DNA from 4 places in the Nocardia sp. NPDC052112 genome. Region 1 is predicted to be linked to each of the others. Evidence: riboswitches for the same ligand, from Rfam matches in the RefSeq annotation. Region 1 holds a riboswitch; each other region holds the start of a gene.
The links. A riboswitch is a leader RNA that binds a small molecule or an ion and turns the genes downstream of it on or off. The one in region 1 is predicted to bind S-adenosylmethionine.
Positions count from the first base shown of each region.

Region 2: linked by a shared signal. The riboswitch ahead of AB0L58_RS23555 (rhodanese-like domain-containing protein) and the one ahead of AB0L58_RS40175 (transporter substrate-binding domain-containing protein) in region 1 are both predicted to bind S-adenosylmethionine.
Region 3: linked by a shared signal. The riboswitch ahead of AB0L58_RS39300 (homoserine O-acetyltransferase) and the one ahead of AB0L58_RS40175 (transporter substrate-binding domain-containing protein) in region 1 are both predicted to bind S-adenosylmethionine.
Region 4: linked by a shared signal. The riboswitch ahead of AB0L58_RS32360 (aminotransferase class V-fold PLP-dependent enzyme) and the one ahead of AB0L58_RS40175 (transporter substrate-binding domain-containing protein) in region 1 are both predicted to bind S-adenosylmethionine.

Region 1 is NZ_JBFAWD010000039.1:29,531-36,673, forward strand. Features, by position in the region: gene AB0L58_RS40160 (ABC transporter permease) at 35-1,042, opposite strand; gene AB0L58_RS40165 (ABC transporter substrate-binding protein) at 1,045-2,664, opposite strand; gene AB0L58_RS40170 (LLM class flavin-dependent oxidoreductase) at 2,661-3,797, opposite strand; gene AB0L58_RS40175 (transporter substrate-binding domain-containing protein) at 3,802-4,791, opposite strand; SAM riboswitch class I at 4,802-4,895, opposite strand; gene AB0L58_RS40180 (hypothetical protein) at 5,228-5,935, shown strand; gene AB0L58_RS40185 (glycosyltransferase family 2 protein) at 6,095-7,143, opposite strand, start outside.
Region 2 is NZ_JBFAWD010000012.1:52,529-59,671, reverse strand. Features, by position in the region: gene AB0L58_RS23575 (MarR family winged helix-turn-helix transcriptional regulator) at 1-21, opposite strand, end outside; gene AB0L58_RS23570 (DJ-1/PfpI family protein) at 340-981, opposite strand; gene AB0L58_RS23565 (RpiB/LacA/LacB family sugar-phosphate isomerase) at 1,022-1,468, opposite strand; gene AB0L58_RS23560 (O-succinylhomoserine sulfhydrylase) at 1,902-3,116, opposite strand; gene AB0L58_RS23555 (rhodanese-like domain-containing protein) at 3,113-3,529, opposite strand; SAM riboswitch class IV at 3,544-3,660, opposite strand; gene AB0L58_RS23550 (hypothetical protein) at 3,727-4,182, opposite strand; gene AB0L58_RS23545 (FAD-dependent oxidoreductase) at 4,498-5,886, shown strand; gene AB0L58_RS23540 (amidohydrolase family protein) at 6,011-6,883, shown strand; gene AB0L58_RS23535 (DUF456 domain-containing protein) at 7,025-7,143, opposite strand, start outside.
Region 3 is NZ_JBFAWD010000037.1:13,490-20,632, reverse strand. Features, by position in the region: gene AB0L58_RS39325 (nitroreductase family deazaflavin-dependent oxidoreductase) at 1-35, shown strand, start outside; gene AB0L58_RS39320 (MFS transporter) at 32-1,171, opposite strand; gene AB0L58_RS39315 (NADP-dependent isocitrate dehydrogenase) at 1,579-2,796, opposite strand; gene AB0L58_RS39310 (MFS transporter) at 3,083-4,576, opposite strand; gene AB0L58_RS39305 (TetR family transcriptional regulator) at 4,712-5,461, shown strand; SAM riboswitch class IV at 5,505-5,615, shown strand; gene AB0L58_RS39300 (homoserine O-acetyltransferase) at 5,946-7,100, shown strand; gene AB0L58_RS39295 (PIN domain-containing protein) at 7,126-7,143, opposite strand, start outside.
Region 4 is NZ_JBFAWD010000021.1:55,482-62,624, reverse strand. Features, by position in the region: gene AB0L58_RS32380 (Pls/PosA family non-ribosomal peptide synthetase) at 1-703, opposite strand, end outside; gene AB0L58_RS32375 (MarR family transcriptional regulator) at 822-1,244, opposite strand; gene AB0L58_RS32370 (DHA2 family efflux MFS transporter permease subunit) at 1,326-2,753, shown strand; gene AB0L58_RS32365 (LysE family translocator) at 2,796-3,431, opposite strand; SAM riboswitch class IV at 3,545-3,658, shown strand; gene AB0L58_RS32360 (aminotransferase class V-fold PLP-dependent enzyme) at 3,704-5,068, shown strand; gene AB0L58_RS32355 (flavin reductase family protein) at 5,120-5,671, opposite strand; gene AB0L58_RS32350 (YbaK/EbsC family protein) at 5,705-6,178, opposite strand; gene AB0L58_RS32345 (2-oxo-4-hydroxy-4-carboxy-5-ureidoimidazoline decarboxylase) at 6,244-6,564, opposite strand; gene AB0L58_RS32340 (crotonase/enoyl-CoA hydratase family protein) at 6,721-7,143, shown strand, end outside.

The DNA of each region.
Region 1 (7,143 bases):
CACGGCGTTATCGTGTGCGGCGCCGGAGTGGGGATCAGGCATGGACGACCGCCTCCTCTGTGGCATCGGAAGTGTCCGTGGTCTCCGAATCGGTTGCCGCGCCGCGAGATCGACCGGCGATGCGCGGATCGAGCAGCGGATACAGCAGATCCACCGCCAGATTGACGGTGACGAAGACGGTCGAGGTGAGCAGCACGATGCCCTGCACCACCGGAATATCCTGGGCCAGTACGGAGGTCTGGGTGAGGCGACCCACGCCCTGACGGGCGAAAACGGTTTCCACCACCACGGATCCGGCGAGCATATTGCCGACCAGCACCCCGGCGATGGTGAAGGTCGGCACACTGGCCGGACGCAGCACATGTCTGCGCAGCACCCACCCACGCGAGCCACCCTTGGCCAGTGCCACATCCACGAACGGCTGCCGCCAGGTCGAGGCCAGCCCGGTCGCGAGCACCTGGGCGAGCACCGCGCCGATCGGAATGGCGAGGGTGAGCGCGGGCAGCACCGTGCCCTCGAGTCCGTGTCCGCCGAAGGCCGGAGCGAGCCGCCAGTGGAACGAGAACAGTTGCAGCAGGAGCAGTCCGGTCCAGAAAGTCGGCACCGAAACCCCGAGCGAGGGCAGCGAGCCGAGGACGTCGCGCAACCACGGGCGGCGGACATAGGTGGCCGCGAAGGCCAGACCCACTCCGCCGAGCACCGCGAAAAGCAGTGTCAGACCGGTCAATTCGAGTGTGTTGGGCAGTGCGTCACCGAGTGCGCTGGTGACCCGCTGACCGGTCGCGATGGAATGGCCGAGATCGCCGGTCAGCGCGTGGGTCAGTGCGGTCCAATACTGCTCCCACAGCGGACGATCCAGTCCATAGCGCGCCTGCAACTCGGCGATCGCGGCCTTGTCGATCGGGGTGCCCGCGCCCGCGCCGTCGGCCGCGATGGAAACCGGGTCGGCGGGCAGTAGGTAGAGCACCACGAACGAAATGGTGAAGGCCGCCCACAGCACCCATATCGCCTGCAGGACCCGCACAACCACATACCGGGCCATGACTACCGCCCACTCGCCCAGGTGTCGAAGAACTGCAGTCGGGCGGAGGCCTCGAACTTCAGATCGTGCGCGCGCTGTGCCACACCGATGGCCTGCGACAGTTCGACCGTCGGAATCCACAGTCCCGCATCGAGTACGGCCTGTTGCGCGGTGCGGATCAATGCGGTGCGGGCCGCGGTATCCGAGGCGCTGAGCTGACCGTCGAGGACATCGTCCAGCGCCGGGATGCGTTCACGGGCATTGAGATTGCGACCGTCGACGCCGAACGAGGTGCGCAGAATGTCACCGTCGGCGCGGGTGGTGTTGTAGTAGGTGGTATCGAAGTCCTTGACGTTCTGGCGAGCCGTGCTCTCCGGGCCGGACACCAGATCCAGCTTCAGCTCGACACCCACTTGGCGCAGTTGCTGCTGCACCAGCTCCAGGATGGCCTGATTACCCGCGAACGCCTGACTGAACAGCACCGAGAAGGACAGGCGCTCATTATTTTTCGCGCGGATACCGTCGCCGCCCGGCGTCCACCCCGCCTGGTCCAGGATGTTGCGCGCCTTGGCCGGGTCATAGCTCAGCCGGGCCGAAAGATCCTGGTAGCCCGGCGTAGTGCTGGCCAAGATACTGGTCGCGGGTTTGAACTGTGGGCCGAGTACGGTGTCCACCAGCTGTTTCCGATCGATCGCGGGCAGCAGCGCCTGACGCACCGCGGCATCGCGCAGCGGCCCGCGGGTGAGGTTGGTCTGGAAACCGAACGGCACACCGGGATTCGCGGTGCTCAGCACCCGCCCGCTCGCGGCCTCGATCTGCGGTGCGTCCTGCGGTAGCGCATCGCTGACGGCGTCGAGCTGACCGGAGATGAGACTGCCGGTGCGGACGCCGGATTCGGGCACGACCGTGAACTCGATTTTGTCCAGGTACGCCTCGCCCTGATGGGCGAAGACCGCCGAACCCCAGTTGTATCCTGCGCGTTTGGCCAGGGTCGCCGAGGCGTCCTGGCGCCAGGACGCGTAGGTGAACGGACCGCTGCCGATATTGTCGCCCAGGCAGCGCTGATCGGCGGGCTCGACCGTGGTGGCATCGCCCTGAATGCCGAGCGCCGCGGTCGAGGACGCCTGCAGGAACTGAGCATTGGGCTTGCTGAATTCCACCCGCGCGGTGAGCTTGTCGACCGCGGTGGTGCCGACGTAGTTGGTGAGGTAACTGGAGCCGAGCGGTGTCTTGACCGCGCCCAGTTCGATGACCGAATCGAAGGTGTTGCGCACCGAATCCGCGGTGAGCGGGGTGCCGTCGCTGAAGGTGACACCGTCGGCGAGATGGAAGGTGAACACCTTCGCGTCGGGGGAGATCTCCCAGCTCTTGGCCAGCCACGGCTTGATCTCACCGGTCTTCGGATCCTGATCGGTCAGCGAATCCACGATCTGGCGGGTCACATACAGCGTCTGATTGGTGCCCGACTGCGCCGGATCCGAGCACGTCGGCGCCTGCGAAAGGCCATAGCGCAGCGTGCCGCCCGGCTGCGGCGGACCCGCGTCGGCGCCGCCGGTGGCCGAATCACTACCGCAGGCGGCGAGACTCGCGGCCGCGGTGACGGCGGCGGCCACGGCCGCGATTCGGTGGCGGGGACGGATCACAGTGGTACTCCAGATGTTTCGGTGCGGACGAGTTCGCCGCGGGAATCGATGTCGTAGTCGGTGGGACGTGCGGTGGTGTGGTCGTTCGGTGCGGTGGCCAGTGGTCGGCTCGGAATGCGTTGCCGCAGTTCGGGCGCGACCTCGGCTTGGAAGAGTTCGAGGCTGCCGCGATAATGCGATTCCGTGCGGCCGTCGCGTTCGGCGGACAGGTGGATCACCTCGTGCCCGAAGGCCTCGTGCTGACGCCCCACCTTGTCGATCACCTGCTCCGGGCTGCCGATCAGCGCCGAACCGCGCGCGACGAAATCATCGAGCGTTTCGAAGACGACCGGCAGACCGAGTTTGCGCGCCAATGCCAGTCGGGCCTCGAAGATCGGCCGGTATCCGTGCAGGGCCTCCTGCGATGTGCGTGCCACATGGAATCCCGCGGTGCCCGCGCCGACCAGGGCATCGGCCGGATCGTGTCCGTAGTGCGCCCAGCGCTCCCGATAGTGGCGCACCAGTTCGGCATAGGGTTCGATCGGATTGGTGACATTCGCCGAGAACAGCGGATCACCGTGGCGCGCGGCGAGTTCCACCGAATCGCGGCTGGTCGCGCTGCCGTGCCAGATGCGGATGCGCGGCTGCCATGGCCGCGGCAGTGCCTTGGCCTCGACCAGCTCCGGCCGGAATCGGCCCGACCAGGTCACGGTGTCGCTGTCCCACAGCGCCCGGAACAGTTCGTAGCCTTCGCGATTGCGATCCCACTGGTCCTCGGCGGTGACGTGGTACAGCTTCGCCTGTGCCGCACCGTTGCCCTTGCCGATGATCAGTTCGAGACGGCCGCCGCAGAGATTGTCCAGCGTCGAATAGTCCTCGAACGCGCGCACCGGATCCAGCAGACTCAGTGTGGTGACTGCGGTGAACAGACTGATCCGCGAGGTGACCGCGGCGATATGGGACAGCAGCACCGGTGGTGCAGCCGAGAGGAACGGATCCTCGTGCCGCTCACCGACGGCGAATCCGTCGTAGCCGAGTTGTTCGGCGATGCGGGCCTGACCGATGACATCGAGCAGTCGCTCCCTGGTATCGGGTAGCCGACCGGTATTCGGATCCGGCACGCGGGTGACGAGGGTGAACAGCAGGAACTTCATGCGATCACGACTTCTTCGGTAGGCCGGGCGGATTGATCCGCGAACTCGGCACGGTTTCGGTCCGCAACCCCCAGCGATCGATGACCTGCTGGTAGGTGCCGGTCTGGATGGTGTTGTTGATGGCCTTGTTGATGGGGCCGATCAGCCCGTTGTCCTTCTTGGTGAGCACTCCGATCTCGCCCTGCAATGTCGCACCGGCGCCGGAGAACGTCGCGGCGATCTTGGTCTGATTCGCGGTGGTGCTGTGGTAAATCGCCGACGGATTCGGGCCGATGTAGCCGTCCAGGCGCTGCGAGGCCAGCGCCAGGTAGTAGTCGGTGACCTGCTGGAAGTAGGCGATATCGATCGCGGGCAAGCCGTCGGCGATATTCTGCTCGTTCCACTTCACCAGCAGCTGCTCCTGGTTGGTGCCGCTGCCGACACCGATCCGCTTGCCCGCCAGGCTCGTACGATCCTGGTGCTCGGGCGTGCTCTGCTTGGGGATCTCCAATGCGACGGTGTCATTGCGATAGGTGGCGAAGTCGTACTTCTGCTCGCGCTCCTCGGTCACCGTGACGTTGGAGATGAACACATCGGCCTCGCCGGAGTCGACCCGCACGAAGTTCTGCGACCAATCGGCCACCTGTGCAACGAGTTTCAGCCTTAGGATATCGGCGATGAGCGAGGCGAAATCGACCTCGGATCCGACGATGGTCTTATCGTCGGTGGCGTAGAACCGCAATGGCGGTGCGGCACCGCCCGCTCCGGTGACCACCAGCGTGCCGCGGTCCCGAATGGCCTGCGGCAGTTCGGCGGCAATGGCATCGACCTCGGGCGCGTGGATCCGGCCGGACTGGCCGGGGGAGAGGTCGAAGGTGATCGAACCGGCGGGCTGCGCGGAGTTTCCCGTGCATACGGCCGCGGTGGGTGCACCCGATGCCGTGGCGTCGGGTGTGTGGGCACCCGGTATCGGGACATCCGATACCGGAGTATCGGATGCGACGGACGCGCTCATGATTTCGGTTCCTCCATCGTTCCCGGCGGAAGCACCCGCACCCGGTGGCCGGGGGGTTGCTGCGACGTCGACGAGCCAGGTCTCTCGGTCGCTCTGGATGGTGTGTCCGACGCCGAGCACGGGTCGGTCAATGGGTCTAGCCGAAATATCATGCGAAGCAGGCGAAGTCCGGCACAAGGGTACGAATCAGCGTGAGCGCAGGCCTTGTCCACATGCCTATGAGCAGGCACTATTGGCCCGGTTGCGCGGTGGTTCGTGGCATTTCGGATCTAGTTCTTCGCGGGCCTTTCGTCCGGATTGCCCGCCGGTGCGGGGCTGCGGCGGTCCGCCGGGACGCGCGGCGCGTACGTGTCGCCCGCCGATATTTGCGCTGTTGCGAAGGTTTGCCGGAGTAATCTCGGACCTCGATTCGTGCCCGACGATGAGGAGGTCCCTCGTGACCCTGCTGCGCCGTCTGACCACGCTAGCCGCCATCGCGACCGGTACGGCCGCGCTGACTTTCGCCACCCCGGGCGTCGCCGCCGCGGCTCCGATGCCCGCGCCTGCGGCACCCGCTACGACCGCACCGTCCGCCCAGGCCGGGCCCGGTGATCTGTTCGCCACCTACCGCGCCGTTGTCGAGGCGCTGCGCACCTACGGCGTCGACCCGTTCCTGTATCCGGCGGTCGCGCCGTTCTGCTCCGACTCCGGCGCCCTCGGTCTGGTCCCCGCGGTTGCGGGCGCGGTTCCCGGTCCGTGGCCGAAAACCACCGTGGCCATTCCCGGACTCGACCCGACCGCCGTCAGAGCAGGCCAAGTCATGTTCACCTTCGTGCCCTACGGCCTCGGACCGGACGGCACGAATGCCACGGGCATGAACGTCGCCTGGGTCAATCTCGCCAATGGCCGCAACGGCATCACCGCCATGGGTTCGATCTCCGATGTGGTCCGCACGATGGTGCCAGCCGAAATCCCGGCCGAGATAAGACCGCTCGCCGAACGGACTATCCAAGATTTCTTCGCCGCATTCCCGGTCGGCGGCGTACGCGCGGTTCCGGTCGACACCGGATCGGGCACCGTACTGGCCGCAGTCTTCGGAACCATGGACAACGGCGGCAAATCCTGTTTCTTCCTCCCAACGGTAGGCCTCACCTCGGTGCGCTGAGGGGCGGAGCGCTCCCCTGCATGCGCTCGGGAACCGAGGCAGGTGCCAGAGGGCATTCCGTGCCGCACCCGGGTTGCGGCTCGCGCTGCTCGGTTCAAGATCAGGTGGAGCTGGTGGCGGCGTCTTCCCGATGCCGTCGCCGGCTCCACCTGATCTTGATCAGTGGGTGGAGGTGAGGGGGCGGGCTTTCCAGGTCAAGGTATTGGTGTGGTGGGCGCGGCGAGAGCGGGTCCAGAGGCGGAGGTAGGTGGCGATGGAGATGGGATGGGCCAGGGCCGCAAGGGCATCGGCGCGGGTTACGGTGCCGTGTTCCAGGGAGCGGGCGAGCAGGCGGCTGGCAACCGCGGCACAGTAGCCGATGAGACCGGCGGTGCGCATGGAACCTCGACCACCGATCGCGGCGAGTGGGGGCACCCAGTAGGCCAGTGCCGCTATAGCTCCGACTGCCGCGCCGCCGATAGTCGTGCCGCCGTAGGCAGACCACAGCCAGCGGGTGTAACCGGCCTCCAATTCGGCCGCGTCGAAGTACATTCGGGTACTCGCCGCGCGGCGTGCCGCGACGAGCGCGGTCCGACGACCCGAACGGCGTAATGCGCGAGCGATATCCAGATCCTCGGTGGGGCTCGCCGCCACCGCGGCGTGACCGCCGATGACGTGGTAGGCGTCCGCATCGAAGACCAGGAACTGGCCGCAGGCAACAGCTGTCGAGGGGCGGAGGCTGCGATTGGCGGCCGCGATCGGCAGGCTCGCCGCCCACGACCAGCACAGCAGCGGCTGCACCAGCGCCTCGGCCGGTGATTCGGCCACCTGGTACGGCCACGGTGACAACAATGCGGCCCGGCCGCGGCGTAATTCGGCGGTCGCCGCGGCAATCGCATTCGGCGCCAGGCGCACATCGGCGTCGAGAAAGATCAGCACCGTGGCATCCGCCAACTCGGCGAGTCGCGCGCACGCCGCGGCCTTCCCGGTCCATCCGGGTGCGGGTTCGGCCTCGGAGCGGAATACCGCGAATCGCGAATCACCCGCAATCGCTTCGAGCGCGACCGCTTCGGTCCCGTCCGACGACGCGTCGTCGAGGATCAGTACCCGCAGTCGCGGCACACCCACCTGGCCGCGGAGATCATCGATCAGATCGGGCAGGCGGTGCGCCTCATCGCGCGCCGGGATGCACACCGCCACCGGCTCGATCACCGTATTCGGTCCAGTCG
Region 2 (7,143 bases), on a different contig from region 1:
CTGCTCGGGTGTGTCACTCATTCGACTTCCTCCCCACGCCTGAAGACGGGGGATTCCAACCCACGGGTCGGAGCGGTAATCCCGCACGGTTTCCTGCTGGTTCCCGCTTCACGGACCGACCGGTGTCGAAGTCTCCACAGGCTGTGACCGCCGGCCCGGCGGCCAGCACGTTCTCACGTTCGCGCACAACGTAACACTCGGAACCGTTGGGTCGCAGGGGAATTGACGTGCTCACCGCCCATAGCGGAAGGCGAGGGTCCGCCGCAGTACGTTTCATGACGATCGGAACTCCTGTTCTACATGCCCTTCCCGGATCGGCGGGTTGCCCCGAATTCTTCCTTACACGGAAGCGGTGGCCCTTTGTGCCTCGTATTCGGAAAGTGCCGCGAAGCCTGCCGGATCGCTCTGGCCGAATAAGCGGTACCAGGCGTCGAGCACATGCGATTCGTAGACATCGAGCCTGCGCAGCACCTCGCGGGCGAATTCGAAGGGTGCGGTCGGGCCCGCGGTAATGAGATCGCCGTCGAGTACCGCCGCCTGGTCCAGATAGCGATCGCCGCCCGAATATCCGCTGTAGGCGAGGTATTCCGCGACGGCACTGGTGTGCGCGTGGCTATCGAGCAGCCCCTCCTTGGCCAATCCGAAGGTGGCCCCGCAGATCGCCGCGACCGGAACGCCTGCGTTCAGGAACTCGCGCGCCTTGTGCGCGAAGGGTGCGAGTTCACCCGTTTCCCAAGTATCGGCACCGGGCAGGACAAGCATCGCGCTCGCGGCGGGGGCGAGATCGGCGAGCACCACATCCGGCACGATGCACATCCCGCCCATCGTGATGATCGGATCGGCAGTGCGCCCGACGGTCCGGACCTGGAAGGTTCCAGGCGCTTTCTGCCAGATGGGCCTATTGATATGCGCGGTGGCGGCACCGACCTCCCAGTCGGCGAGGGTGTCGTAAACGGCCAGGTGAACAGTTTTGGAGGACATGACAGCATGCTGTCATATTTGACAGTATGCTGTCAATGAATCAGCGCTCACGCTCGAGCTTCGCCAGATGCGCGATATTGGCGCGATCCTCCGCATCCATACTCGGCTCACCGGCAAACCACGCGTCCAGAATCTCCGTCAGGTGCGCCCTGGACGTCGAACGCAGGCTCAGCGCAAGCACATTCGCGTCATTCCACTTCCGCGCGCCAGCCGCCGTCGCCGCATCACCGCACAGCGCGGCCCTGATCCCCGCCACCTTGTTGGCGGCAATGGACGCACCCGTCCCGGTCCAACAGCACACCACCCCCTGCTCCGCCCGACCCTCGGCCACATCCCGCGCCGCCGCCGCACTGGCCCAAGCCCAGTCGTTCCGCTCACTATCCGATAGCGCCCCGTGCACCAATATGTCGAACCCGCGCCGCTCGAGCTCTACCACCAGCTCCTCGGCCACTCCCACCCGCTCATCCGCCGCAACCGAAATTCGCATAACCCAAGCGTAATTACGCCCCCACCGCACAACCCCGAAAACGGCGAGCGGCTCGAGAAATATGGTCCACACGTGTTCCCGGGCCGTCCCGAGAGCTCCTCGAGCAACGCCGCGTGCGCAGATGACCCATGAAGACGTTCCGCACCTTGGTTTCCAGCTCCTCGGCCGGGCGATCCAGGAACCGGCGCGCCGGATTCGCAATGGATCGGCAACCGAGCAGGCACCGGCCTGGCAATCGTTGTATGACTCGGGCAAGGTCCCGAGCCCGGACCTGCGAAGGTGATCGAAACTGGTATCGACGTCGGTTCGGGTCGACCAAACCGCCGCCGATACCGACTCCGCCTCGGCGAGATCGAAGCGAACTCGACATCGCCGCGCACTTCGTCGCGATCTCGTCACGCCCGCCATCACCTGGCGCCGAACGCCTGAGCGGCTAGCTCAGCGCATGGTCCAGATCGCTCAGCAGATCCTCGACATCCTCGAGTCCCACCGAAATGCGGACGACGCCATCGGACAGGCCGATGGTGGCGCGGCCTTCGGGCCCCATGGCGCGGTGGGTTGTGGTGGCCGGATGGGTAATGAGGGTCTTGGAGTCACCGAGGTTGTTGGAGATGTCGATGACGCGCAGGCGGTTGAGGACCTCGAAGGCGCGCTTCTTGGCCTCGCTCTCGAGCGCGTTCAGTTCGAAGGTGACCACGGTGCCGCCGCCGCTCATCTGGCTGGTCGCCAGGTCGTGCTGCGGATGCGACTCCAGGTACGGGTAGCGCACCCACGAGACGGATTTATTGCCCTCGAGGAAACGCGCGATGCGTAGTGCGGCTTCGGTCGAATGACGCACGCGCAGCGGCATAGTCTCCAAACCCTTGAGCAGTGTCCACGCATTGAACGGGCTCAGCGCCGGACCGGTATGGCGCATCAGGGTTTTCACCGGACCGTCGATGTAATCCCGGGCGCCGAGGATGGCACCACCGAGCACCCGACCCTGACCATCGATGTGCTTGGTGCCCGAATACACCAGCACATCGGCACCGAGTTCGAAACCACGCTGCAGCAGCGGCGTGGCAAAGACGTTGTCCAGCACCACTTTCGCCCCGGCGGCATGCGCGAGTTCGGTCACCCGACGCACATCGACCAGCGTCTGCATCGGATTGGCCGGCGTCTCGAAGAAGACGGCCTGGGTCGGCACCGAGAGCGCCTGCTCCCACTGATCCAGATCATCGCCGTCGACGAAGACCGTTTCCACACCCCAGCGCGGCAGAATCTCGTTGCACACCACGAAGCACGAGCCGAACAGACTGCGTGCGGCCACGAGTCGGTCGCCAGCACCCAAAAGCGCACCGAGCGCGGTGAATACGGCCGACATACCGCTCGCGGTCGCGAAACATGCTTCGGCGCCGTCGATCAGACGCAGCCGCTCCTCGAACATGGCCACCGTCGGGTTGCCGTAACGGGAGTACACGAAATGCTCGATATCGCCGGTGAACGCGGCCTCGGCCGCCTCGGCGCTCTCATAGACGAAACCGGAGGACAGATACAGCGCCTCGGCGGTTTCCTCGAATCCCGAGCGGCGCAGGCCACCTCGCACGCCGAGCGTCGCGGGACCGACGCCTTCGGGCAGCGGCTTGTCGAACGCACCGCCGGTGATCACGACTGCCGCCACGGCAGGCCGATGGCGCGCCAACCGGAGCCGCCACGATGTCCGAACTCGTCGATCGGGCCTTCGAAGCCCTCCAGCACATTGAACGACGGGGCGATGCCGACCCCGGTCGCGGCCACTGCCGCACCGATGGAACGCTGTCCGGAGCGACAGAGGAAGACGACGGGCGCCGCCGGGTCGCGGTCCGCCAGCGCCTGGGTCAGCTGCTCGACGAACTCGCCGTTGCGGGCGCCGCTGCTGTCGACCCATTCGATCAGCACCGTCGGTCGCTCGATCGAACTGGTATCCGGCACACCGACGAAACGCCATTCGGCCTCGGTGCGCACGTCGACCAAGACGGCTTCAGGGTTGTCCCGCAACAACTCCCACGCCTGTTGTGGGGTGATGTCACCGGCATATGTCATGCGATCCTCCTGTGAATCCACGCTTGCCGCACCTGGGTTTCGGTGCGCGGCCAGGTCGTCACCCGGAGCACCCCACCGCGGAGGAGGGTTGCCGACCAGCCAGCCGGGGCTTGGCGCTGGTACTCATGACCCGAAAATGAGATTGCCTGGGCAGGTGCCACCATGTCAAACCCCCCGTTCGTGCCGCGCACAGGCAATCAGCCGCAGACGATCCAGCGGTCTTCGGAGCGGGTCAGATTCCACGTTGCCGGTGTCTCCCGGCCGTCGACCGCGATGGTCACCGTCGCCTTGGCCTTATCGCCGTCGACCATCGCATTCTCAATCTTGGTGACCTTGATCGACTTTCCGGCCGCGGCCCCACCGAACTGACCCGCGAGCGGCGTCTTGCTCTCGTCGAATCCCGGACAGGCAACGGCGGGTGGCGGCGTGTTGTCGGTGGTGGCGCGGGCCTCCGCGTAGCGCTGCACCGCGGCCGCGATCTTGTCCGATTCTGTGACATTTTTCTCAGCGGGCGAGAGCACCGCACCGAGCACGATCGCGATGAGCACGACAGCGGCGAAGACGGCCGCCGCGATGAACGGCGCCATGGAGCGACGATCGGTCTGATCGACCTCGATTACGGGTTCTGCATCGGTGCCCTGCTGCTCTGTCATGGTTCGATCATCCCTGGTGGGCGGCGGTATCCGGCATTCGGCCCCGTGCCGACCCCATTACCCGCGCGGCGCGGATTCGATAGATGCCCGCGGAGTGGGTAGTCACGGTAGTGGGTCGGGCAGCAAACACCCGGTGTACGCACCGCCGCAGGGCGCACGGTATGCCACCGATAGAATCGCGAGACTGCGGCCTGCTGTCATAGCCGAGATGGCCGCCCGTCCGCATCGTGAGGTGCGACCAAGAGGGTGCGTCAAGTTAGCCTAAGCTAAGACTGACGCCATTAATTGTTTCGACCATAAGGGTGCGCGTAAGAGATGACCGAACACAGTGCAGCGACTCGCCCGCTTCGCATCGCGATCGTAGGCGCGGGACCGGCCGGTATCTACGCCGCCGACGCGTTGATGAAGTCCGATGCCGAGGTGAGCATCGACCTGTACGAGCGCATGCCCGCGCCGTTCGGGTTGATCCGCTACGGCGTGGCGCCGGACCATCCGCGTATCAAGGGCATCATCACCGCCCTGCACAAGGTGCTGGACAAGCCGCAGGTCCGCCTGCTCGGCAATATCGACTACGGCACCGACATCACTCTCGATGATCTGCGCACCTTCTATGACGCGGTGATCTTCTCCACCGGCGCCAACGCCGACCGCGCGCTGCCGATTCCGGGTATCGACCTGGACGGCAGCTACGGTGCGGCGGACTTCGTGTCCTGGTACGACGGTCACCCGGACGTGCCGCGTACCTGGCCGCTGGAGGCGGAGAAGGTCGCGGTCCTCGGTGTCGGCAACGTCGCCCTGGACGTAGCGCGGGTGCTGGCCAAGACCGGTGATGAGCTGCTGCCGACCGAGATCCCGCCGAACGTCTACCACGGTTTGCAGGCCAATAAGGCGGTCGAGGTGCACGTCTTCGGTCGCCGCGGCCCGGCCCAGGCCAAGTTCACCCCGCTCGAGCTGCGTGAACTCGACCATTCCCCGACCATCGAGGTGATCGTCGATCCCGAGGACATCGATTACGACGAGGGCTCGGAAGCCGCGCGCCGGCATTCCAAGCAGGTCGACATGATCGCCAACACGCTCGAGCAGTGGGCCATCCGCGATGTCGGCAACCGCCCGCACAAGCTGTTCCTGCACTTCTTCGAATCCCCCGCCGAGATCCTCGGTGAGGACGGCAGGGTCGTCGGCCTGCGCACTGAGCGCACCCAGCTCGACGGCACCGGCAATGTCAAGGGCACCGGCGTGTTCAAGGACTGGGAGGTCCAGGCCGTCTACCGCGCCGTGGGTTACCTATCGCAGAACCTCACCAACCTGCCGTTCGACGATCAGGCCGGTGTCATCCCGAACGAGGCCGGACGCGTCCTCGCCGACGAGGACGCCGACGGTGCGGACCGCTACCTGCCCGCCACCTACGTCACCGGTTGGATCAAGCGCGGTCCGGTCGGCCTCATCGGCCACACCAAGGGCGACGCCAACGAGACCGTGGCCTGCCTGCTCGACGACAGCGTGAAATTCACCCCGGCCGCCAAGCCGGAACTGGACGCGGTCACCGACTTCCTCGAGGGCAAGGGCATCCCGTTCACCACCTGGCAGGGCTGGTACCGCCTCGACGCCCACGAGCGCGCCCTCGGCGAGCCCGAGGGACGCGAGCGCGTCAAGGTCGTCGAGCGCGAGGACATGCTGCGCGCCAGCGAGCCACACAAGGTCTAGTGCGAGCGCCACTGGGGATGATCATCACCTCCTGTGGCACTCGACAATCCGACTCGGCCGCGGCAGCACAAAATCTGTCGGGTCTGTGGCAGCGGAAACTCCGGCACTGAGGCATTCTGTACAAGTGTTCGATGCCCATCTCCACATCTTCGACCCGCGGTTCCCGCTGGCCGAGAACGAGGGCTACCTGCCCGACCCGTTCACCATCGCCGATTATCGAAAGCGTATGTCGCGCTTCGATGTCGGCGGTGGGGCCGTGGTCAGCGGATCCTTCCAAGGCACCGACCAGACCTATCTGAAGGCGGCGCTGGCGGAGCTCGGCGAGGGCTGGGTCGGCGTCACCTCTTTGGACCCGGACGCCACCGATGACGAGATCATCGAACTCGACCGGATCGGCGTGCGGGGGCTGCGGTTCAACGTCAAACGCGCGGCCGCGGACATCACCGCGATGACCCTGCAGGCATTGCGTGCGCACGACCTCGTCGGCTGGCATGTCGAGGTGTACATCGACGGCAATATGCTCACCTCGATGCGGCCGGTGATCTCGAAGCTGCCGGTGTTCTCCATCGACCACCTCGGCATGTCCGAGGAGGGTCTGCCCTATCTGCTGGATCTGGTGGATCGTGGGGCGCGGGTGAAGGCGACGGGCTTCGGGCGGGTGCAGATGAAGGTGGCCCGTACACTGCGGCGGATCCACGCGGTCAATCCCGAGGCGCTGATGTTCGGTTCCGATCTGCCCGGCACCCGCGCGGGGCGGCCGTTCCGGGATTCCGACGTCGATCTGATCTGCGATGTGGTCGGCGCCGACATGTTCAAGGTGCTCGAGGACAACGCGCGAGCGTTCTATCGCCTGCCCGCCCGCGAACGAGCTGTTCCGACCGATCCGACCCCCACCCTGCCGATCCACCGCACCGAGCAGCCGACCCTGCCGCTGCGGCGCGATGAGCTCCCGAAACTCGAACCGGCCGATACGATTCCGTTCCCGACCATCGAGTGAGTGCGACCCGGCCCTGGGCCGGGACCGCCGCGTACGACACCGATCTGCCTTATTCGTCCAGCATCGGGGTGGTCGGACTCACCCTTCACCTCGTAGCCGCGCAGTGCGGTGGTTGGAAATGCCGACCCGCCGAAGTTCGCCTCAGGTCACGATGGCACCGATGACCCAGACGCCGGTCGCCAGGAGCGCACCGAAGAGCTCGATCAGCATGGACAGGCCGACACCCTTGAGTGCGTGAACTGTTGCCCGCCAAGCGGGTT
Region 3 (7,143 bases), on a different contig from region 1:
TGATTCCGGTCGTCGCGCTGCAACCCGACACCTAAACCGCTGAGCGCCGAGCAATCCAGACGGTCACCGTGAACAGCAGAACACCCAGCACCGCCAACACCGCACCGACGGTCGCGGGCGCGGTGTAGCCCAGACCCGCCGCGATAACGAGTCCGCCCAACCACGCACCCGCCGCATTGGCGATATTCAGGGCCGCGTGATTGAGCGCTGCGGCGAGGGTCTGGGCGTCGGCGGCGACATCCATCAGCCGGGTTTGCAGACCGGGCGCGAGGGCCGCACCCGATGCGCCGATGAAGAAGGCACCGATGGCCGCCGTGTACGGATTGTGCGCGGCCACAACGAACCCCGCGAGGATGACGACCATCGCGATCATCGAGACATAGATCGCCCGGTCCACGCCGCGATCGGCCAGAATGCCGCCGACGATATTGCCCGCGACCATCCCGAGGCCGAAGAGCATGAGCACGAACGGCACCAGACCGAGTGCCATTCCGGCCACATCGGTCAGCGTGGTGGTGATGTAGGTGTAGACCGCGAACATGCCGCCGAAGCCGATCGCACCGACCAGCAGGGTCAGCAGCACCTGCGAGCGACGCAGCGCACCGAGTTCGGTCATCGGGTTGGTGATCCGAATACCGTGCAGTTCCGGAACGAACCGGATCAGGGCCGCGACGGTGGCGACACCGATCACCGCGACCACCACGAAGGCATCGCGCCAGCCGAGATGCTGGCCCAGCCAGGTCGCGCTGGGAACGCCGACAACATTGGCGGCGCTCAATCCCAACATCACCGCGGCAATCGCCTTGGCGCGCTGGCCCACCGGTGCCAATGTGGCGGCGGCCAGCGAGGCGACACCGAAGTACGCGCCGTGCGGCAGACCCGAAACGAACCGCGCGATGACCAGAGTTTCGAACGTGGGCGCGATAACCGTCGCCGCATTTCCGATGGTGAACGCCACCATCAGGGCGACGAGCAGACGTTTGCGCGGCACCCGCGCCGCGAGTGCGGCGATCAGCGGCGCGCCGACGACAACGCCGAGCGCGTAGGCCGATACGGCATGACCTGCCGTCGGCTCGGAAACGTGCATGGCGCTCGCGATATCGGGCAGCAAACCCATGGTGACGAATTCGGTTGTCCCGATTCCGAATCCACCGAGGGCAAGCGCCAGCATCGCCGGAATATGCCAGTCCGTCCGCTCGGCCTCGGTAGGTGCTGGGGTCTGCGTGGCAACGGTACTGGTCACGTCTTCATGTAACCGCCCGGCGACTGCCTCCACTTCCCGGGCAAAAGTGAGTTCCCCCACCTCAACATGAAGAAACCAGGCGAACGACTGCCACCCGGCGCGCGCCGGGCAGCCCGACGGCAACACGCGGCTGGTGGGTACCGGCAGGAGGGTTCGGATCGCCGGAAAGGTGCGGACTGCACTCGCGGAAAACAGTGCGGGCACCCATGCCACCGTCGTGGTGTGGGTGCCCGGCTCAGGGTTACTCGTCGGGGACGTCCAGACCTCGACCGCGCACTCACCGGCGGCCCGGTGCGAAGATCTCGCGGCACCGACCACCGGCAAGAGGCGCGGGCTCAGCGCAGGGCGCGGGCCAGGTTGGCGTCGAGCGCGCCGAGGAACTCCTCGGTGGTCAGGTAGCCCTGATCGCCGCCGACGAGCAGCGCCAGGTCCTTGGTCATCTGGCCGCCCTCGACGGTCTTGATGACGACATCCTCGAGTGTCTGCGCGAAGCCGATCACCTCGGGGGTGTTGTCCAGCTTGCCGCGGTGCTCGAGGCCGCGGGTCCAGGCGAAGATCGATGCGATCGGGTTGGTCGAGGTCGGCTTGCCCTGCTGGTGCTGGCGGTAGTGCCGGGTGACGGTGCCGTGCGCGGCCTCGGCCTCACAGGTCTTGCCGTCCGGGGTGAGCAGCACCGAGGTCATCAGGCCGAGCGAACCGAAGCCCTGGGCCACGGTGTCGGACTGCACGTCGCCGTCGTAGTTCTTGCAGGCCCAGACGTAGCCGCCCTCCCACTTCATGGAGGAGGCGACCATATCGTCGATCAGACGGTGCTCGTAGGTGAGGCCCGCGGCATCGAACTGGGTCTTGAACTCGGCCTCGAAGACTTCCTGGAAGGTGTCCTTGAACATGCCGTCGTAGGCCTTGAGGATGGTGTTCTTGGTCGACATGTAGACCGGGTAGTTCTGCTGCAGCCCGTAGTTGAACGAGGCCCGCGCGAAGTCCTCGATGGACTTCTTGAAGTTGTACATGCCCATGACGACGCCGCCGTCCTCGGGCATCTGCACGACCTCGTGCACGATCGGCTCGCTACCGTCGTCGGGGGTGAAGGTGAGGGTGACGGTGCCGCCCTGGAACACCTTGAAGTCGGTGGCGCGGTACTGATCGCCGAATGCGTGACGGCCGATGATGATGGGCTTGGTCCAGCCGGGGACCAGACGCGGCACGTTCGAGATGATGATCGGCGCGCGGAAAATGGTTCCGCCGAGGATGTTGCGGATGGTGCCGTTGGGCGAGCGCCACATCTTCTTCAGGCCGAATTCCTCGACCCTGGCCTCATCCGGGGTGATCGTGGCGCATTTGACGCCGACACCGTGTTCCTTGATCGCGTTCGCCGCGTCGATCGTGACCTGGTCGTCTGTCTTGTCCCGATATTCGATGCCGAGGTCGTAGTACTCGAGGTTCACATCGAGATACGGGTGGATCAGCTTGTCCTTGATGAACTGCCAGATGATCCGGGTCATCTCGTCGCCGTCGAGTTCGACGACGGTGCCTTCAACCTTGATCTTGGACATGGATCTTCGTGTCCTCCTAGGATGGTGCCCTCATTGCACGGCCAGGCGAACACTTGTGAGCGGACCCCAGCTGTTCCAACAGACAACGTATATGTCCCGCGTTGTCCGCGAGACATGTGGTGCAAACAAGACAAGCGTACTGCTGCCATTGACCTCACCGCGCGGGCAGCCCCCCATGTGAAGCCGCCCGAAATTGTTACCGACAAGTAGGTCGGCGAGGCCGCGCACCTGCCGAAACAGCGATGTCCGGGTATCCCATCGGACACCCGGACACGCTATTGCAGGATCAGACCGCGACCGGAATCCGCGCGTCTTCCTCGGATCCCTCGATCAGATTCTCCGGCTTGTCCCGAATCATCAACGCGATCACCGGAATTGCCGCGAGGAAGAATCCGGCACCGACATAGAACGCGACGTCGTAGCTGTGGATCGAAGCGCGGGCCAGCAGATTGTCGAGCGTCGGATTGTTCTGCGCGAAGGTCTTGGCCGTCTGCACCGAGATGGTGGTGAGCAGTGCGGTGCCGACCGCGCCGCCGACCTGCTGTGCCGCATTCAACAGCGCACTGGCCACACCCGAGTCCTCCTCCTCGACCTGATGCAGCGCGACGGTCTGCATTCCGACGAACAGCGGGCCCATACCGAGCGCGATCAGCAACTGCGCGGGCAGCACACCGGCGGCGTAGCTGTCTCCGTAGCTCAGCTGCGCCAGCCACACCAGACCCAGCACACCGAGCACGGCCCCGGCCACCATCAGCGGCCGCGGACCCAGCTTCGGCAGCAGCGCACTGGTGACACCGGCCGAGATCGCGATGCCCGCCGGGAACGGCAGGAAGGCGACACCGGCCTTCAGCGACGAGTAGCCCAGCGTGATCTGGAAGTAGTAGCTCAGGAACAGGAACATCGCGAACATCGCGATCGGGATCAGCAGCGCGGCGAGGAAGGCGCCACCACGGTTGATCTCCCCCGGAATATGCAGCGGCAGCAGCGGATTCGACGAGCGACGCTCGATGGCGACGAAGGCGATCAGCAGCGCGACGCCGATGACGAGCAGCCCGAGGGTGCTACCGGCCAGCCAGCCGTCCTCGGCGGCGCGGCTGAATCCGTACACGATGGCGATCAGACCGAGCGTCACGGTGACCGCGCCGGGTACGTCATAGCCGCCTGCTCGCGGTGTCGGCACATCCTTGACCACGAAGGCCAGCGCACCGAGCAGTGCGAGCAGTGCGATCGGGGTGTTCACCAGCAGGCACCAGCGCCAGGAGGCGTATTCGGTCAGCGCTCCACCCGCGATCAGGCCGAGTGCCGCACCACCCGCGGAAATACCGGCGAAGACGCCGAACGCGGTCGCCCGCTCCTTGGCCTCGGTGAAGGTCACCGAGAGCAGTGACAGTGCCGCGGGCGCGAGCAGCGCCGCGAAAGCACCTTGCAGTGCCCGTCCGGCGAACAGCTCCGCGCCGTTCTGCGCCAGACCCGCCACCGCGGACGCCCCGGCGAAGCCGACCAGGCCGACGATGAAGACCCGACGCCGCCCGAGGTAGTCGGCCAGCCGTCCACCGAGCAGCAGCAGGCCGCCGAAGATCAGCGTGTACGCGGTCAGCATCCACTGCCGATTGCCGTCGCTGATCTCCAGATCCTGCTGGGCGAACGGCAGCGAGATGGTCACGATGGTGGCGTCGAGAACCACCATGAGCTGGGCCAAGGCGATCACCCCCAAGGCCAACCAGCGTGCCGAGCTCGATTGTCTTTCCACAACTTCCACCGCTGTCGCAGTCTCGCTCACCTTGGTCTCCTAGCCGTCTCGAAGTCGTGCAGCCATCCTGTCATTGGCCGACATTTGTCGTCAAGAGAAAAATGTCGCAATCAGACATTTGACTGTTAAGGACACAAACCGTCCCGATTGCGATAGCATGGGGCCATGCTCGAGTCATCAACGCCGATCGGCGCGAGCGCGACAGCCGAGGAGGCTGTGCGCGCTCCAGCGAATCCAGGGCCCAGTGCGCCCGGCGGCGTGAGCATGGGATTGCGCGAACGCAAAAAGCAGCAGACCCGATTGCGCATCATCGAGGTGGCGCTCGACCTGTGCGACGCACAGGGCTTCGACGCGACGACGGTCGAACAGATCGCGGACCGCGCGGATGTGTCCCCCCGCACGATCAACCGATACTTCGACAGCAAAGAAGCGATCATCCTGGGTCCGGTCAAGGATTTCGGCCTCGCCATCGCCGAATGCCTGCGCGGACTCCCGGTCACCGGCAATGAGCTGCAATCGCTGCGCGAGGCCTTCCTGCAGGTCGTCGACCACGCCTCGGAAAGCACCGAGGGATCGCTGTCGTTCCGGCGCTTCCAACAGATGCAGCGGATCCTGCGGAGCAGTCCGACGGTCAGCGCGCAGAGCATGGAGCTGGCCGACGATAAGAACGTCGCGATCGCCGACGCGATCGCGGAGCGACTCGGCACCCAGCCCGACGCGCTACCGGTCCAACTGGTCGTCGGTGCCTGGCAGCTGATCGGCCACCTCAGCATGGAGTGCCAGCAGTCGATCTTCGACGACGAGGACACCGCAGCGGCCGCCACCGCGGCCCGCGCCGCATTCACCACGTCATACGACGAATTCATGCGCGTATGCGCCGGACGTCCGGCGACCGAACCGGCGGAAAACCGGTAACGGATTTCAGTCGCCGACCGCCCGCCGGTTACCATGTCCGTCAGGTCATGAGTGCCAGCGCGAAGCCCCGGCTTGCTGGACGGCAACCCTCCAGCAGCGGTGGGGTGCTCCGGGTGATGACCGGGCTCTCGATGGTCGAGGGCAAGCGCGCACTTCAGGAGGTTTCCGATGAGTTGTTGTCCGTCACCCGCACTCCGATAAGACCTGCTGGCGAACAACCCTGTGGAGCACGGTATGAGTGACCCCATCGCGTCCGCGACCGATCGGTTCGTCGCAAGCGAGCAGATCACCGGCGCACACACCCGCCCGATCTACCGGACCGCGGCCCGGTTCAGCCGGGTAGCTAACATCGGGGATGTGCGTTCTCTCCCGATTCACCCGGCGTCCGCGACGCACGGTTTCCCGGGGGCGACATCATGAGCGAGCGAACCATCGACACCGCGCACTCGGTCGCGACGGAGCCGAGCACCGGCGAGGCGGAGTCGTGACCGTGAGCACCGAACAAGGTACCGCGCACTCGTCCGCGGCGGCCCTGCCACCGCCGGACGGGCGGCTCGGCATCATCGCCATCGGGGAGGTGCGGCTGGAGAGCGGCGCGGTCCTCCCGGACGTACATCTGGCCGTGCAGCGCTGGGGTCAGCTCTCCCCCGCATTGGACAATGTGGTGCTCGTCGAGCACGCGCTGACCGGCGATTCACATGTCGTCGGGGTGCCCGACGATATCCATCCGCTGCCCGGCTGGTGGGACGGCATGGTCGGTCCGGGTGCACCGGTGGATACCGACGAATGGTGCGTCATCGCGACGAATGTGCTGGGCGGCTGTAAGGGCAGCACCGGCCCCTCGACGCTGGCACCGGATGGAAAGCCCTGGGGCTCGAGGTTTCCGGAGATCTCGATCCGAGATCAGGTGACCGCGGAAGCGGCACTGCTCGACCTGCTCGGCATCGAACGCCTGGCCGCTGTCGTCGGCGGTTCGATGGGCGGTATGCGGGTGCTGGAATGGATGATCGGCGCGCCGGAACGGGTCGGATCCGCACTGGTACTCGCCGTCGGCGCACGTGCCACCGCCGACCAGATCGGCACGCAGACAACGCAAATCGCCGCCATCAAGGCCGATCCGGACTGGCAGGGCGGCGACTACCACGATACCGATCGCGCCCCCATGACCGGTATGGGCATCGCCCGTCGCATCGCCCACCTGACCTACCGCACCGAGGGCGAACTCGATCACCGCTTCGAGAACCATGCACAGGGCGACGAGGACCCGTGGCGCGGCGGCCGCTATGCGGTGCAGAGCTATCTGGACCACCAGTCCGAAAAGCTTTGTAGCCGTTTCGATCCCGCCACCTATGTCCTACTTACCGAGGCGATGAACCGGCACGACATCGGCCGCGGGCGCGGCGGTATCGCGGCCGCCCTCGCCGCCACCCCGGTTCCGTGCGTGGTCGGCGGTGTCGACTCGGATCGCTTGTACCCGTTGCGAACTCAGCAGGAATTGGCCGACGGATTGCCCGGCTGCGAGGGGCTCGAGATCGTGCACTCCCGCGACGGCCACGACGGCTTTCTCACCGAAGCCGCCGCGGTATCCAAACTGCTGACCGAAACCATGCGATTGGCGCGAGTCAGTCGCACCAGCTGAAGGTTCGCCGTCTCCATGGCCACCGTCAGTCAGGTAGCAGGCG
Region 4 (7,143 bases), on a different contig from region 1:
TGCGCCAGGCCAGCCACATTTCCTCGCAGGAAGCGTCGAAGGCGACCGAGAGTCCGGCGAGGACCCGGTCGCCCGGACCGATCGGGGCATCCGGCAGGAACAGGCGCGCTTCCGCATCGACGAAGGCGGCGGCATTGCGGTGGGTGACCGCAACGCCTTTCGGGGTGCCGGTGGATCCGGAAGTGAAGATGATCCAGGCATCGTCGGTGGTGATAGGGCGAACGGTCGACGCCGCGGTGGTCGGTTCGTACCGCTCGGCGGCGGCCACCGTCGGTTCGATGCCCGCCGCGGTCACGATCGCGGTCACGCGGGCCTCACCGAAGACGAGTCGGGCGCGTTCCTCCGGATCGTCGGCGTCCACCGGGACGTAGGCCGCACCGGCAAAGAGAATGGCCAGAATAGTGACGTAAAGCTCATGTGTGCCGGACGGCATGCGTACGCCGACGCGGTCGCCGGGGCGCACACCCGCCGCGGTCAAGCGCACGACTCCAGCGTCGATCTCGGCGAGCAATTCGGTGTAGCTGAGCACCACGGCACCGTCATCGATCGCGGGGGCCTCCGGATGCGCCGCCGCGGTGCTGTTCAGGATGTCGACAAGGGTTCTGGCCTGCGGCGCGAATGTGCCGCGCAGCAAGGGGGCGGGTGTGCGGAGCCCGTTCGTCGGGTCCGTGCCCGCCGCGGTGTCGACCTGCGGCTGCAGCATCACGTCCTGCCCACCTCTCATAGACCTGCCTAGCGCTTCCTGGTTGTTGTTTCACAGCTGGGTTACCAGCGGGCAAACGCCACGGTGACCAACTGTCTACGGTACCTGCGGTATCGCCTCACCCCTCTTCGCCGAGCGCCTTGAGCGCCAGGTGGTGCAGGGTGCGTCGTTCCTCCTTGTCGAGTCGGTGCAGTACTCGCTCGGCGGCCTCTTCGATGAGTTCATCGGTCTTGCGGCGCTCGGCGCGTCCGGACTGGGTGATGGTCAGCCGGTATTTGCGCCGGTCGGTCGCATCGCGGGTGCGGATGACGAATCCGGCGTCCTCCAGGCCATCGATCAGTCGGACCACCTCGCTGCGGTCGATGCCGAGCGCGGTGGAGACCTGCTGCTGGGACAGGTCGTCGAACTCCTCGAGGCAGACCAGCACCCAGTGTTCGCGCAACGAGGTGCCCATCTCGGCGTGTACGGCCTTGTGCAGCTTGCCGAGCGCATAGGTCGGGAAGCGGAGCAGGCCGCGGGGGTGAATGTGGTCAGCGGGCATTCGGTAATCATATCTATTGTTGATAAACCAGATTGTTGATAATCTCCGCAATCTAGGTTGTCTACAAATAGCGGAGGATCCATGTCGGATACTCGAACTGCTGTCGCCGCACCCGCACTCGCACTCGAACCCATTCCCGCGCGGGTGTGGCGGGTGGCCGGTGTGGTGGTCTTCGGCGCGGTCATGAGCATGTTGGACACGTCGCTGGTGAATATCGGGCTGAACTCCATCGCGGCGGATCTCGGTGCGGCACTGGACAGTGCCCAGTGGATCGCGAGCGGCTATCTGCTCGCACTCGCCGTCACGCTGCCGCTGTGTGGTTGGCTCGGACGGCAATTCGGCATGGACCGGGTCTGGTTGACCGCGCTCGCCGGGTTCACGGTGACCTCCGGAATGTGTGCGCTGGCTCCGAATGTCGGTTGGCTCATCGGATTTCGGATCGCGCAGGGTCTGGCCGCCGGGCTATTGGTGCCTGCCGGGCAGACGCTGCTCGGTCAGGTCGCGGGCCCGCAGCGACTGGGGCGGGTGATGAGTGTGGTCGGTATCGCGGTGGTCGCCGCGCCAGCGATCGGGCCGACCATCGGCGGTGTCATGCTGGCGAATCTGGACTGGGAGTGGTTGTTCCTGATCAATATCCCGTTCGGACTGGTGGCGTTCGTGCTGGCGCGTCGACTGTTGCCGCGGGCGGAGGCGACGGGGAACGGGGGTCGATTCGACGCCACCGGATTCGCGTTGATCGCGGTCGGACTCTCGGCGTTGGTCTATGGTCTGGGTGAATTCGGCAGTCGCGGTAGCGTTTCCGCGCCGACGGTGTGGGTATCGGTGCTGGTCGGCGTACTGGCGCTCGGACTGTTCGTGGCACGGTCGATGCGCGGCGGCGGTACGAGTCTGCTCGAGGTCGGACTGTTCCGGCATCCGGTGTTCGCGACGGCCAATGTGGCGAATCTCTTCGCGGGTGCGTCGCTGTTCGGGGCAATGCTGTTGCTGCCGTTGTACTTTCAGGTGCTGCATCGGGACGGAATCATTGCGACCGGTTTGCTGCTCATGTCCTTCGGAATCGGTGGCATCATCGCACTGCCCGTCGGTGGCCGGTTGACCGATCGATACGGCGGGGGCGTGGTCGCGGTGGTCGGCAGTGCGGTGACAGTCGCGGTCACCGTGCCGTTCGCACTCGGTGACGCATCGATGAATCCTGTTGTCGTACAGGTACTTCTGTTGATCCGAGGCGTGGCAACCGGATTGACCGGCGTGCCGATCGTGGCCGCGGCCTACGCCTCGGTGCGGCCGGATCAGATGCCGGATGCGGCGTCGTTCGTGAATATTCTGCAGCGGGTCGGCGGGTCGATCGGAGCGGCTTTGCTCGCGGTGGTGCTGTATCGCGCGGCCGATGCCGGACTGCCGGTGGATGCCGGATTCCGGCAGGCGTTCTGGTGGCTCACCGCCGCGTCGGTCATCTCACTGGCCGCGTCACTATTGCTGTGGCGCAGAGAGATTCAACCGAACCTGTGACGCTGTGCGCCGGCCGGTGGCGACCGGCCGGGCCGCATGGGATTACGCGGCCGAGGCGGCCGTGCCGATGCCGAGCGCCGCGAGAATGGCCGCGCTGATCTGCTCGAGCCGATCGCGCACCCGGGGACGGCGCAACATCGCCACCGCCCGTGACGCCAGCAGGGCGAGCAGGATCATCTCGACGGCGGCAATGGAGCACTCGATGGCGCCGAGCGCGAGGGTGTTCAGGAAGGTGACCTCGGTGAGGAATTGCGGCAGCACCGCCAGATAGAACAGTCCGACCTTCGGGTTGAACATGCACGACACCAGGCCCGCGGCGAATGCCGAGCGAATCGAGGTCGGCGCCGGTGCGTCCGACCTGCCGGACGTCGCCGCGGTGCCCGTCCCGCGCTGCTTGCGGTGCTCGATCAGCGCCCGAATTCCCAAGTACAGCAAATAGATTCCGCCGACGACCTTGAGCGTTCGGTAGGCGGTCGCGGACTGTTCCAGCAGGGCGGCGACGCCCGCCGCGACCACCACCGCCCACCCGATCCCGCCCAGTGCCGAGCCGATCGCCGCCGCAATGCCGGGTCGCGCGTCCACGATCGAGAATCGCAGCACCAGGAACGAATCCGGGCCGGGCGTGATGGACAGCAGAATGCACAGGCCGACAAAGCTGAGTAGCAGCGAAAGGGTCACCGATCGATCAGACCGCACCGCGCCCGGCATTGCAAGGTTATTTATTCGACTGCATGTATATGCAGCAAGGGGCCGGTTGACAGGGCGGGGCGGCATCTGCCAATCTCGGTTCAGGTCATGAGTACCAGCGTCAAGCCCCGGCTAGCTGGTCGGCAACCCTCCTCCGCGGCGGGGTGCTCCGGGTGACGACCGGGCCGCAGCCCGACCGGGTGCGGCAAGCGCGGACTCGGATGATCACCAGATTTCGGGTCCCATTACCGATGGGATTTGTGATGACCGCTGCAACCGATCAGAGCTGTGTTTACCCACCTCGTCGGCTCCGCCGACTGCCGTCCCCCGGTGCCGCCCTCGCCCGGGTTTCCGGCGACGACCTCCGGGTGCCGCTCGTACAGGGCGGAACGACCACCTACGCGAACTTCGACTACGCCGCGAGCGCACCGGCATTGGCGCAGGTCACCGACCGGGTGCAGCAGCTGCTGCCGTACTACGCGAGTGTGCACCGCGGTGCCGGTTACGCGTCGCGGATCTCCACCGAGTGCTACGAGGCCGCGCGCGGCTCGGTATCCCGTTTCCTCGATGCCGCCGACGATCAGGTCGTGGTGTTCACCCGCAACACCACCGATGCCCTGAATCTGCTCGCCGCCTGCGTGCCAGGCGACACCGTGGTGCTCGATATCGAACATCATGCGAACTTCCTGCCGTGGACCCGGCACGGTCGCCGCGTGGTGCGGGCGGCGGCGACCGTCGAGGAGACCATTCGCCAGCTGATCGCCGAATTGTGCAGTAAGCCAGCCGCATTGCTCGCGGTCACCGGCGCGTCGAATGTGACCGGTGAGGTGCTGCCGCTGGAGCGTTTGGCCACCATCGCGCACCAGTGTGGTGCCCGCATCCTGGTCGATGCCGCCCAGCTGGCGCCGCATCGTCGGATCAGCCTGCGCGGCACCGGAATCGACTACCTCGCATGCTCCGGACACAAGCTCTACGCACCATTCGGTGCGGGAGTGCTTGTCGGACGCCGGGATTGGCTCGATGCCGCCGAACCGTATCTGGCGGGCGGCGGGGCAGTTCGCGAGGTCACTACCGCCGATACCGAATGGGCGTCCGCACCGCAGCGCCATGAGGGTGGTTCGCCGAACGTCCTCGGCGCGGCCGCGCTCGCCGCCGCGTGTGACGCGCTGTGTGCGATCGATCCGAAAACCCTTGCCGCGCATGAGCGACGGCTCGCCGATCGGCTGCGCAGCGGCCTGTCCGCGATTCCGGGCGTCAACCTGCTGCGCATCTGGGACGACAGCCCGGACACCGTAGGCATTGTCGCCTTCACCCTGGACGGGTTCGTGCCCGGCCACGTCGCGGCCTACCTCTCCGCCGAACACGGCATCGGTATTCGGGACGGCCGTTTCTGTGCCCATCCGCTGCTCGCACGCCTCGGTCTCGCCGGTGCCCTGCGTGCCAGCATCGGCCTCGGCAGCAGCTCCGCCGATGTGGATCGGCTGGTCGAGGCCGTCGCGACGCTGGCCACCGAGGGTGCGTCGTGGAATTACGCCAGCACCGACGGCCAGTGGAATCCGACACCGGAGACCCGTCCCTTCGCCCGCCCCGATTCCATCGACGGCGTCGCACCCTGCTCGATCGGCTGATCGGACCGACCGTTCAGTTGTTGCCGCGCAGGCGAATCCGCCCGGCCGCGCTCAGTCTTCGAGCGCGGTCGGGCGGTAGTAGCGGCCGCGGTAGTAGAGCAGCGGTGCGGCACTGGGTTGTTCGTCGGTATTGTCGTGGACCCGGGTGACCAGGCCGACGACGAAGGTGTGATCACCGATGGGGATCAGCTGTTGGATGGTGGCGCGGATCCAGATGGGGGTGCCGTGCAGCACGGGCTCGCCGGTGTCCAGCGTGGTCCATAGCGAGCGATCACTGAAGCGTTGGTCGGCGGTGCGGGCAAAGCGCTTGGCCAGATCGTGCTGATGTTCGCCGAGGAAGTGGATCACGACGGAATCGGCCGACCGCAATGCCGTCAGGCTCGACGAGGTGTGGGCGATATTGAAGGAGACCAGCGGGGGCTCCAGCGACAGCGATGCGAAGGAGGTTGCGGTGAAGCCGACCGGACCGTTCGCGGAGCCCAGAGTGACAACGGTGACGCCCGCCGGATAGTGCCGCATGGAGGAGCGATACAGCTCGGCGGTGATACCGCTCAGATCATCGGGAATCTGGATGTCCGTCGCGGGGGGTTGAGCATCAGTCACATGACGAAACTACGCTCGGTTCCCGTGCGGCGTTCAGTCCACGTCGATCGGCAGCCCGGCGGTAATGCGCACCAGTTCGCGAAACGAGGTGCGGAACACGGTATTCGGATGGCCGCCCGCGGCCCATACCTCCCGGTGCGTGGCCAGTGCATTGTCCACCCAGGTCGGCAGGTTGGTGGGATGGCCGACCGGTGCGATGCCGCCGATGGGCTGACCGGTCACCTCCTGGACCATGTCGGCGGGTGCGCGGGTGAGCTTGCCTTCGAGTCGTTCGCCGGTGCGCCCGAGGTCGACCTGGTGTGCGCCGGAGACCAGCAGCAGCACCGGATCGTCGTCCAGGAGGAAGACCAGTGATTTCGTAATGGCGCCCACATCGACACCGAGTGCCCGTGCGGCATCGGCGGCGGTGGGCGTGGGGGCGGACTGAGTGACGATGACACCGTGGTGGCCGCGCGCGATCAGGGTATCTGCGACCCGGCATGCGACTGGTGGAAGCGACCTGCGCATGGATCCAGAGTAGAGCGATTGCGGGCCGTACGCCGGTCGAGTTCGTCGATAAGTATTCGGGCCGATCAGTATTCGGGGTAGCCCTCGGCGGGGCCGAGCAGCCGGTCGATCCGATCGTGCACGATCCGCGCCAGCTCGGTCACGCTGCGCTGCGCGACCCGTTCGTGCACAACCGAATCGAAGGCGCGATCGAGATCGGATTGGGAAAGTGCGAGCAACTCGACATCTGCCTTGGCCAGCAGCGCATCTCGATCCGGATAGGGGCGGGCATCGGCGAGTGTGGCCGCCCAGGTGACATTGCAGCAGACTTCGAACAGTGCGTGGACGGCGCGGGCGGGCGCCATCGCGTTGAAGCGGTCCAGCCCTATTCCTTGATGCATCAACATGATGGCCTCCAAGCCGGATGATGCGAGTTTGCCGACTCGACCATGATGCGGCCGATGTCGACGTCGGAACCAGTGCGTGGCGGCAATTTTGCACAGCATTTACACGGGGGACGGACTGGACGACTGGCCTGCTCACACCTGCTTTACGCTGAACGAATGACTGATTGGCAGGCCTTCACCGTTGAAACCAAGGATCACATCGCGCAGGTCACCCTGACCGGCCCCGGCAAGGGCAACGCCATGGGTCCGGACTTCTGGCGGGAGCTGCCGGAGATCTTCCGCGGGCTGGACGCCGATCCGGAGGTGCGCGCCATTGTGCTCACCGGTTCCGGGAAGCATTTTTCCTACGGACTCGACCTGCCCGCGATGGCCGGGACCTTCGGTCCGCTGATGGCGGATAAGGCGCTGGCGGCGCCGCGCACCGACTTCCTCTATGAGGTGCGCCGGATGCAGGCCGCGGTGACCGCGGTGGCCGATTGTCGCAAGCCGGTCGTCGCCGCGGTCTCCGGCTGGTGCATCGGCGGCGGGCTGGACCTCATCGCCGCGGCCGATATTCGCTACGCGAGTGCGGACGCGAAG